DNA from 2 places in the Paenibacillus sp. TAB_01 genome. Region 1 is predicted to be linked to the other one. Evidence: riboswitches for the same ligand, from Rfam matches in the RefSeq annotation. Region 1 holds a riboswitch; the other holds the start of a gene.
What was found. A riboswitch is a leader RNA that binds a small molecule or an ion and turns the genes downstream of it on or off. The one in region 1 is predicted to bind thiamine pyrophosphate.
Positions count from the first base shown of each region.

Region 1 (4,792 bases):
TGAACCTTCTGCTCCGTCTCCTGCTCGGGGCGCCGCTCCTTGCGGAAGCCGAACGCGATTTCGTCGAATACGGAGTTCGTAACGAACTGCATCTCGGGATTCTGAAACACATAAGCAACCTCGTGAATCACGTCCTTGAAGCCGCGGACTTTTTTGCCTGACAGCTCATAGCCCTCAACGGAAGCAGGGATCAGCTGCATCAGCGATTGGAGCAGCGTGCTTTTGCCTGCCCCGTTCTCCCCTGTTACGGCGATCCATTCGCCTGCATTTGCCTGCAGCGAACCTGCTTTTATTTTGGGCTCTCGTCCGTGATAGCCGGTCAGCTCCTGAAGCGCCAGCAAAGGTTCGCCGCTTCCGGCGATGCCGCTCACAGGTTCAGCTTGCGCCGCATCCCCGCGCAGCCCTTGGTAAGCCGCGCTTGCCACATAATCCTGCCATACGCCGGGATACCAGATGCCGAAAGCCTGCAGCTGCTCCTTGTAGCTCGCGAACACCTGCTGCGGATCGCCGTCCGCCAGAATCGTCCCGTCATGCTGGAACAGCACGACCCGGTCCACCCAATCGATGACTTCATCGATTTTGTGCTCCACAATCAGCGTCGTTTTATCGCCGCTGACCGCTTTGATCGTCTCCCACACCTGGCTCGTGCCTTCAGGGTCGAGCAAGGCCGTCGGCTCATCCAGAAACAGCACCTCCGGCTCCAGCGCGAGCACCGAAGCAATCGCCAGGCGCTGCTTCATCCCTTGAGACATCGATTGAATCGGAACATGCGGATCTTCCAGGTGCAGGCCCACCTGCGTCAAGCCCGCCTGAATCCGGGGCGGCATCGCCTCCCGGGGAACCCCGAGATTTTCCAGCACGAAGGCCATCTCCTCATCGGCGTAAGGCATGCAGAACTGCGTATCCGGGTCCTGGAATACATAGCCCCAGGAATCCGGAATTTCAATGCTGTCGTACCGGACCGGCACATCGATGGCCCGCGGAATGAGTCCCGACAGCACCTGCAGCAGCGTTGATTTCCCGCAGCCGCTGGGGCCGAGCAGCAGCACCTTCTGTCCGGGCTCGACGGCCAGCGCCAGCTCGTCGAATAAGAGCGACGGGCTGCCGGCAAACTTCAAACGCAGCCCGTCGACCGATGTCCGGGCTCCCATCAGCGTTTGCGCTCCAGCGCGTCAAAGTCGGCGCGGCTCGCGGGACGAACCAGCTGCGTCACGCCTGTCGCTTCCAGCGCCTTCACGAGCCAGTAAGCGCACAAACCGGTGAAGAAGATCGAACCGGCCAAGCGGAAGACGAAGTATAGAATCAGGTTCCATGATTGCAAATCCAGCAAATACCCTTTAAAGCCGTCGAAGACAAGCGAACCGGCTGCCGATGCCAAGCCCGCCAGGCATGCGGTGGAAGCGGAGAAGCTGCGGTAGCGGAACAGCGCGAAGACGAGCTCTGCGCACAAGCCTTGAACGATACCGTACGTCAATGATTCAACGCCGTACTGCGAGCCAGCAATGAGCTCACCGGATGCGGCTGCCACCTCGGCGAGCAGCGCTACGCCCGGCTTGCGGATCAATAGCGCCGCCACGGTGGCCGCAATGAACCATACGCCGTAGACGAGCTGGTTCAGCTGCAGGCCGGCCAGCTTCACCAGATTGGAGACATCGCCCCACAGACGGTAAATAATACCGAACACGATCGCGATTACGACGGTAACCAGAATATCGGACAGCTTCAAACCTTTGGACATGTTTCCCACTCCTTTGTGTTGTATGGGGATGCGGTACTGAACCTCTTACCCGGGATTAACGCGAAAAGACCACTTCCATAATTAGGAAGTGGTCTGCATGTATGTAGGAACACACGCTTCTAACGTTCTCCACTTCCCTACGCTGGTGCAAACCAGATCAGGTTCAGAGGGTCTAGGATCTATTGATCCAATCTCAGCCCTATTCAGGCTCCCCTAGTGACATACTCATATTAACACGTTTGCAATAAATGTCAATGCACAAACGGCAGGCTGCGTCTTACAAATATTGCTCGACAAACCGCATCATCGCTTCTTCATGAAAAGGCAGCGCTTCATGTCCGTAATCCGGATAAAGCTTCAGCTCCTTCTCCCCCGCCAGATGATGGTATGCCGCGAAGCAGGTCGAAGGCGGGCAGGTCGTATCCTGAAGGGTGATGGCCATCAAGGTTCTCGCCTTGACCCTTGCCGCCATATTCATCCCGTCGAAATAGCTGAGCGTCCGGTAGGCCTGCTCCTCTTGCCGGTGTGCGGGATCAAACCTGCGGAACCAGTTCTTAATTTCGACGTACGGCCCTGTACTGTGCTGCTCCACCGCCCGGCGGAAGTGGCACAAATATGGATAGACCGGCATGGACAGCTTCGGACGGGAGTCCAGTCCGGCCACTGCCAGCGCCAGCCCTCCGCCTTGGCTCCCGCCATATACGGCAATACGGCTGGTGTCCGTTTCTTCCCGTGAGCATACAAAATCCACTGCGCGGATACAGTCGAGATAGACTTGTTTATAGTAGTAAGTCTCCGGGTCCAGCAGGCCGAGCGTCATCCATCCCGGCGATCCCCCCTGCGGATACTGCGCAAAGTCGGGCGATACGCCGCCCTGTCCCCTCACATCGACGGCGAACGCAGCCAGTCCCATGGATGCCCAGTGCAGCAGATCGTGCGGCCTCCCCCGGTCACCGCTATACCCGTGGTATTTCACGATCACCGGCAGGGAGCCTGGAGCGTGCTCGCCTTGCGGCGTGACATACCAGCCGTGAATCGGCGTTCCGTCGCTGCCGTGGTACACCACATCGTAAATAAGGATGCTTTTCAACGGGTGGTCTTCGACCAGCTTGACCGTCGCATGAAGGGGGACTTTATTCACAGCGGCTTTGGCACGCTCCCAGAAGGCATCAAAATCCGGCTCTGCCGTGAGTTCCGGCACATACTGCTCAAGCTGGGATAGCGGATAATCAACGTTTGGCATCGTCTTGTCTCTCCTCTGAATTCATTTTTTTGTCAATCCAAAATGGAATATTATGGTTTATCTGTGAAGTGTGATGTGTTACTATGTACATGTATGCGTTGTCATGGTTTTTTTTGGAAATAAATAACAAGATTTTATCTTCAAAGGGGCGTGTATTGATGGAAGAACTCATCCAGACAAAGAAAGTTCTCCTCCTCGTGACCACAGAGCTGATTTCCAGTTGTTCCTATTGCACCATGGTCTCCACTGACCCGCAAAGCAAAACCCCTATTCATTGTACCAAGTTTTCCGGCTCGTGCAATCCTATTCTGGTTAATGTATCGACCTGTTTATCCTGCGGAGAGTACAAATCCGAATCTCAAGAAAAGACGGAAGAAACGAAGGAAACGAAAACCGCATAAACGCCTTTCCGCTTCCTCTCGCCCCCCAGCTCTCTTCGCCGCAGCCGGCAGAGGAGAGCTCTTTTTTCTTGCGTTAAACCGGGTTCTATGTCAAGATAATCGGTAGACCCACATTATGAAAGAATAGGTGAATCGACCGTTATGACCAAATCGTTTTTTCGCTTGTTAACGGAGCTCTCTTCCCGCAAGTCGATCTCCCGTTTGACCGGCGCTTTTGCAAAATCCCGAGCAAGCCGCAGCCTCATCCCGCGCTTTGCCAAAATATACGGTATCCGGATGGAGGATGCCGAGAAAAGCTGGACAGAGTACGCCTCGTTAAACGATTTCTTCACACGGCGTCTGAAGAAGGGGCTGCGCCCCATCGATCTAGCCCCCAAGCTTATCGTAAGTCCCGTGGATGCGGCCATTACAGGAATGGGGCCGATCAGCGAAGGGCTCATTTTGAACGTTAAAGGTCAGGATTATACGGTCGAGGAGCTGTTGAATCACTCCCCGCGCACCGTCAATTATAAGAACGGATTTTATTTTGTGCTCTACCTGAGCCCTACCGATTATCACCGGATTCATACGCCTGTCGAGGGGACGATTATTGAGAAGGAGCATGTCCCCGGCAGAGTTTATCCTGTCAACGAATTCGGCCTTCGCCATATGCGCAGGGTGCTGAGCCGCAATGAACGGCTTATTACCTACATGCAGCACGAGGGCGGCGAGCTTGCCGTCGTGAAAGTCGGTGCGATGAATGTCAGCAGCATCCAGTATGTATCGCCTTTGCCGAAGAAGCCCTCGCGCGGTGATGAGCTGGCTTATTTCGAGTTCGGTTCGACCGTCGTTCTATTAATGGAAACCGATACCTTTGAAAGCCGCAGCGATCTTCAGGTCGGCAGCAAAGTAAAGATGGGAGAAGCCCTGGGCATTATTAAAGAGTCGTAAAACCGTACGGCCTACAGAAGAGGAGAAAGTACATCATGCAAGCTCAAGCCGGAACGGCAGCCTTGAAGTCAGCGAAGTACAATTCCGTGCCCGATGCGCGGCCGACTGTGTTTCGTATTTTGCTGGCCATCAGTATTGTTCATCTGTTCAACGATTCCATCCAGGCCATTATCCCGGCCATCCTTCCGATTTTGAAAGACACGATGAGCTTGAGCTATATGCAATCGGGAATGATCGTGTTTGCTTTAAATATGACGGCTTCGGTCATGCAGCCGGCCGTCGGCTTGTATTCGGACCGCAAGCCTTCACCTTATATGCTGCCTCTAGGTATGGCGCTGACCTGCCTGGGGGTATTCGGTCTGGCCTTCTCGCCTAATTATTGGTTCATTCTGCTGTCCGTCCTGTTCATCGGCTTCGGCTCCGCGATCTTCCATCCGGAAGGCTCGCGCGTGGCCTACATGGCCGGCGGCTCGCGCCGCG
Region 1 is NZ_JBIFNP010000001.1:1,073,665-1,078,456, reverse strand. It holds gene ACHHV8_RS05265 (ABC transporter ATP-binding protein) at 1-1,151, opposite strand, end outside; gene ACHHV8_RS05260 (ECF transporter S component) at 1,151-1,738, opposite strand; TPP riboswitch at 1,856-1,963, opposite strand; gene ACHHV8_RS05255 (acetylxylan esterase) at 2,016-2,981, opposite strand; gene asd (archaetidylserine decarboxylase) at 3,524-4,312, shown strand; gene ACHHV8_RS05245 (MFS transporter) at 4,348-4,792, shown strand, end outside.

Region 2 (4,792 bases), 670 kb from region 1:
TAAAGGAACTGATCGATCCTACTATGATCTACGAGTCTTCTTCCGACTCTACCATTATTACGACGCAGGACAAAGTACTGCGGCTCAAAACGAGCCAGCTGACCGGAATGATCAACGAAAAGCCGTTTACTTTGAAATTTCCGATGGAGAAAGTGAACGGAACGCTTTATTTGCCTATCGATCCTTTGAAGTGACCTGTACCGTATTGAGTTGAGAGAATCTTCCGAGACGGGGGCGGTTATCCTTCTCAAAGAAGGAGATACGCTGCAGTGGGGACTGACGAACTCTTATCCGGGCAAGCCCGATAAGACGGTTGCGATGCGGAAGGAGCCGTCGATCAAAGCCCCGATTCTTGCCGATTTGAAGCAAGGGGAGCCGGTAATGATCTGGTCCGATGACCCGGAATGGTATAAAGTCCAGTTAAGTAACGGATATATGGGCTACGTTCGCAAAGATCAGATGCATGAGGATAAAGTGGAGACGATCCCCAAAAAAGAATTGCCGCCGGGCTTCGTTCCTTCCAAGCCTATTAACGGCAAGATTAACCTGACATGGGATCAGATGACGACTCCGAAAAATCCGGACACCTCCAAGTTTCCGCCGATGCCCGGTTTGAATGTAGTCAGCCCGACTTGGTTTCATTTGGACGACGGGCAGGGAACGCTGAAGAACTTGGCGGACCCGGCTTATGTCAAATGGGCGCACAGTCAGAATATACAGGTATGGGCGCTGTTCAGCAACGGCTTTGAACCCAAGCGCACGACGGAGGCTTTGTCCACCTATGATAAGCGGATGAAGATGATCAAGCAGCTGCTCAGCTACGCACAGATGTACTCCCTCCAGGGGATCAATATCGATTTTGAGAATGTGAATACGAAGGATAAAGAGAATTTGACCCAATTTGTCCGCGAAATGGTTCCATTAATGCATGAGCAGGGACTGATTGTTTCGATGGACGTTACGCCTAAATCCAACAGCGAAATGTGGTCTTTATTTTATGACCGTAAAGCGTTGATCGAGTCCTTGGATTACATGATGATCATGGCCTACGACGAGTATTGGGCCAGCAGCCCGACGGCGGGAAGCGTGTCGTCGCTGCCATGGGTGGAGAAGAATGTAGTGAAGTTGATGCAGGAAGATCAAATCCCCGCATCCAAGCTCATACTGGGCGTGCCGTTTTACACGAGAGTATGGACCGAAGAGACAGTGGATGGTAAAACCAAGGTCAGCTCGAAATCCGTCTATATGGATACGCCGCTAAAGGTAATTCAGGAAAAGAATCTGACACCGGTCTACTTACCCGAAGCGGGACAAAATTATATAGAGTATAAGGAAGGCGACAAGCTGAACAAGGTTTGGCTTGAGGATGAAGTGTCCGTGAAAGCGCGGATCGAACTGGTGAACAAATATAATTTGGCGGGCGTTGCCTCCTGGAGACGAGGGTATGAGACGCCTTCGATCTGGCCGTTAATTCAGTCAACGCTCGCGAATAAGCCCTAATCAAACTATTCATCTAATAAAATAACTAAGACCGGTATCTCATTTTCCGCAAATACGGAGGAACGAGGTACCGGTCTTTTTTTACCACATAGGAAAGTCACTCATGGAGAGTGCCTATTACACGATTAGGCGTTTGGAGCGCTTGGATCATGCTTTGGATCAAGAGACAAGATGGTTTTGCAGAACATGCAGCGGTCGGTCTTGCCCAACAGTTTCGTTGGTTTTCCGCATTCCGGACACTCGATAACCGTAGCGCTGGTGGACATCATTCCTGCCCAGAAATAAATTCCCATGCTCGCCAGCATAGCGATGGCTCCGATAAACATGAACGTAACGGCCATAATTTTACCCGCCGGACCCCAATCAAAGACGATTCCCGCCAAGCCGACAATCATTAGTAGCATGCCGCCCATTGTCAGCAGAAGACCCCACAAACGAAATTCGTTAACCTTACTGGACTTAAATCTCAACTTTCGTCACTTCTTTCTGAAATAAATGTGAAATTTGTCACCAAATCGATGCAGGGAAACCGCCCGGTTGTGTAGAAATAAGAAGTATCTAGGAATGTAATATTCGGGAGGCTGCAGCGATGAACGCCATTAAGGAACAGCTGGTTGCCAGGCTCCGGGAAGATGAAGCAGTCATCAGCGTCCTGGCGGTGGACAATCCGTCTCTGTTTTCCGCGCTTACGGACGGTTTCGATCTCCTGCTGCTCGTCATTTCAAATGAAGACCTGAAAACCGATCAACAATATCATTATATAAAAGACAACTGTCGTATACAAGAAAGATGGATATGTACTTCCTCGCTAGAGCATATTGTCGTGCAGGGGGAGCGCCGCAATCTTATCTATTGGATCTTAAAAGGAGAGATTCTTCTGGATCGGAATGTATATTTGGAAAGCCTGCGGCATCGTATGCTTGAATTTCCCCAGGAAATGCGCGAGCAAAAGCTGCTGATCGAGTTTTCCAGATTTTTGCGGAGATATTCGGAGAGCAAAGAATATATTCTAAACGATCACCTGCTCGATGCGTATAATAACATTTTAGAAGCGCTCCACCATTGGGCGAGGATCGTTATTATCGAGGCAGGGCTGCATCCTGAAACGACGGTGTGGCGGCAGGTCAAAGGCGTCAATCCGGGAGTCTACAAGCTCTATGAAGAGCTGACGATGAGCAAGGAGACGCTCAAGCAAAGAGTGCAGCTCGTTTTGCTGGCCTGTGAGTTTTCCGTCATGTCCAAAATGGAGCGATGCTGTAAGGTGCTCCTTGATATTTTGGCCAGCCGTGAGCAGGCATGGAGCCTGCATGAGCTTCAGCAGTGTGAGAAGCTTGCGGATCTTCAGAATGAACTGCCGTTGATTCTAAATAAACTAGTCAAAAAAATATTGGCTAAAGAGATCATTTACACGATGGATGAACAGGTATCCGTACTGGAGATTCGTTATACGAGCCTATAGCTGAGGATGTTTTTACCAACCGCAAACTTAACACGGGACAAAATTACGCATTTCTGCTATAATCTTCATTGAACTGAATAGCCACTGGGGGAGCCTTGTGATGTGAGGCTGAGAAAAGGAAGCTGTTCCTTGACCCTTGGAACCTGATTTGCGTGCTTAAAGCAGCATGCTACTGGATGATACCAGCGTAGGGAAGTGGATGGACGTAGCGATGCTGTACAAGGCATGTCTTACCAAGTCAACCCTTATGAGGTTGGCTTTTTTTGTTTGCAGCTGCTCATTGGATTCTAAGCTGGATGTATCTTTGAGAAACGAGGTGGTTCTTGTGGAATTGGTTATTAACGGTGAAGCGCGCACGGTGACGGACGCTGCAACGGTTGCAGATTTGCTTGTTCAATTTAAATTAGAGCAAAAAATACTCGTTATCGAATTGAACCGGGACATTATCGAACGAACGGATTATGAGCAAACGCGCTTAAACGATGGCGACCGTATCGAAATCGTGCATTTTGTTGGTGGGGGCTAAGTAATCTGCGCTCTCCCAGGCACTAAAAAGTTTGGTAATAGATATTTGCTGTACAGACGAATCAGCGTGCCGCTGTACTTCTGAACTATGTTCGCTTTATACCGCTTTATGGCATGAATTTCGTTCGCTTGAATGTTTGACTTTACCGGATTCTAACTGAATACATCTAATGGAGGCATTGAACATGACGGATATATTGAAAATTGGTCCTTACGAGTTTAAATCAAGGCTGCTTTTGGGAACAGGCAAATTTCCTGCCCTGGATATACAGAGCCAAGCGGTTCAAGCATCGGAATCGGAAGTGCTTACGTTTGCTATCCGCCGTCTGCCGATTGACAACCCGGATGCGCCTAACTTCCTGGAAACGCTCGATCTCAAAAAGTTTACTCTGCTTCCGAATACCGCAGGGGCTTATACCGTCGAGGAAGCGGTACGTATTGCCAAGCTGGCCAAGGCTACAGGATTGTGCGATATGATCAAGGTAGAAGTAATTGGAGATCCCAAGACGCTGCTTCCTGACCCGATCGGGACGCTGGAAGCTACGAAAATTCTAGTCGATCTTGGCTTCATCGTGCTTCCGTATACATCCGACGACCCGATCCTTGCCAGAAAGCTGCAGGAAGCAGGGGCGGCAGCTGTAATGCCTGGCGCATCTCCTATCGGTTCGGGACAGGGTATCGCCAATCCGAATCAGCTTCGTTTCATTATTGAAGAAGTCAAGGTACCGGTTATTGTAGACGCGGGTATTGGCGGGCCGGCGGATGCGGCTCTGGCTATGGAGCTAGGTGCGGACGGCGTACTTTTAAACACCGCTGTGGCAGGGGCCGACAATCCTGCGCTAATGGCGGAGGCATTTAAACTCGCTGTTGCCGCCGGGCGGAAAGGATTCCTTGCCGGAAGAATCCCCAAGAAGCGTTATGCCTCGGCCAGCAGTCCAGTCGAGGGCATGATTGAGTAGCCCTAAATAGTACATGCTGTCGGGGAGCCCAGCCGTTTTGTCGGGCTTTCCGATGCAATACTGAAAATAATTTTTAGCTGAAGCTTGACTTTCAATATCGCCCTGTGTTAAATTAGTCCTCGCCGCTGAAAACGGCGCACAATCATCCAAGCATGTGAGCAGGATTCAAAAATGTTCCTGGAAAAAATGCTTGCATTAAGAACGGTGAATGTGATATATTATAAAAGTCGCCGCTGAACGGGGTGACAATAACCGACAAAGAAATCGCACTTTGGTGTGGCTTTGGAAATCGGGAATAATGAAGCATTGCCCTTTGAAAACTGAACAACGAGTGAGTGAAATAAAGAAA
Region 2 is NZ_JBIFNP010000001.1:406,993-411,784, forward strand. It holds gene ACHHV8_RS02020 (hypothetical protein) at 1-194, shown strand, start outside; gene ACHHV8_RS02025 (glycosyl hydrolase family 18 protein) at 211-1,500, shown strand; gene ACHHV8_RS02030 (DUF2614 family zinc ribbon-containing protein) at 1,626-1,970, opposite strand; gene ACHHV8_RS02035 (nucleotidyltransferase-like protein) at 2,090-2,959, shown strand; TPP riboswitch at 3,036-3,170, shown strand; gene thiS (sulfur carrier protein ThiS) at 3,285-3,485, shown strand; gene ACHHV8_RS02045 (thiazole synthase) at 3,670-4,443, shown strand.
Region 2: linked by a shared signal. The riboswitch ahead of thiS (sulfur carrier protein ThiS) and the one ahead of ACHHV8_RS05260 (ECF transporter S component) in region 1 are both predicted to bind thiamine pyrophosphate.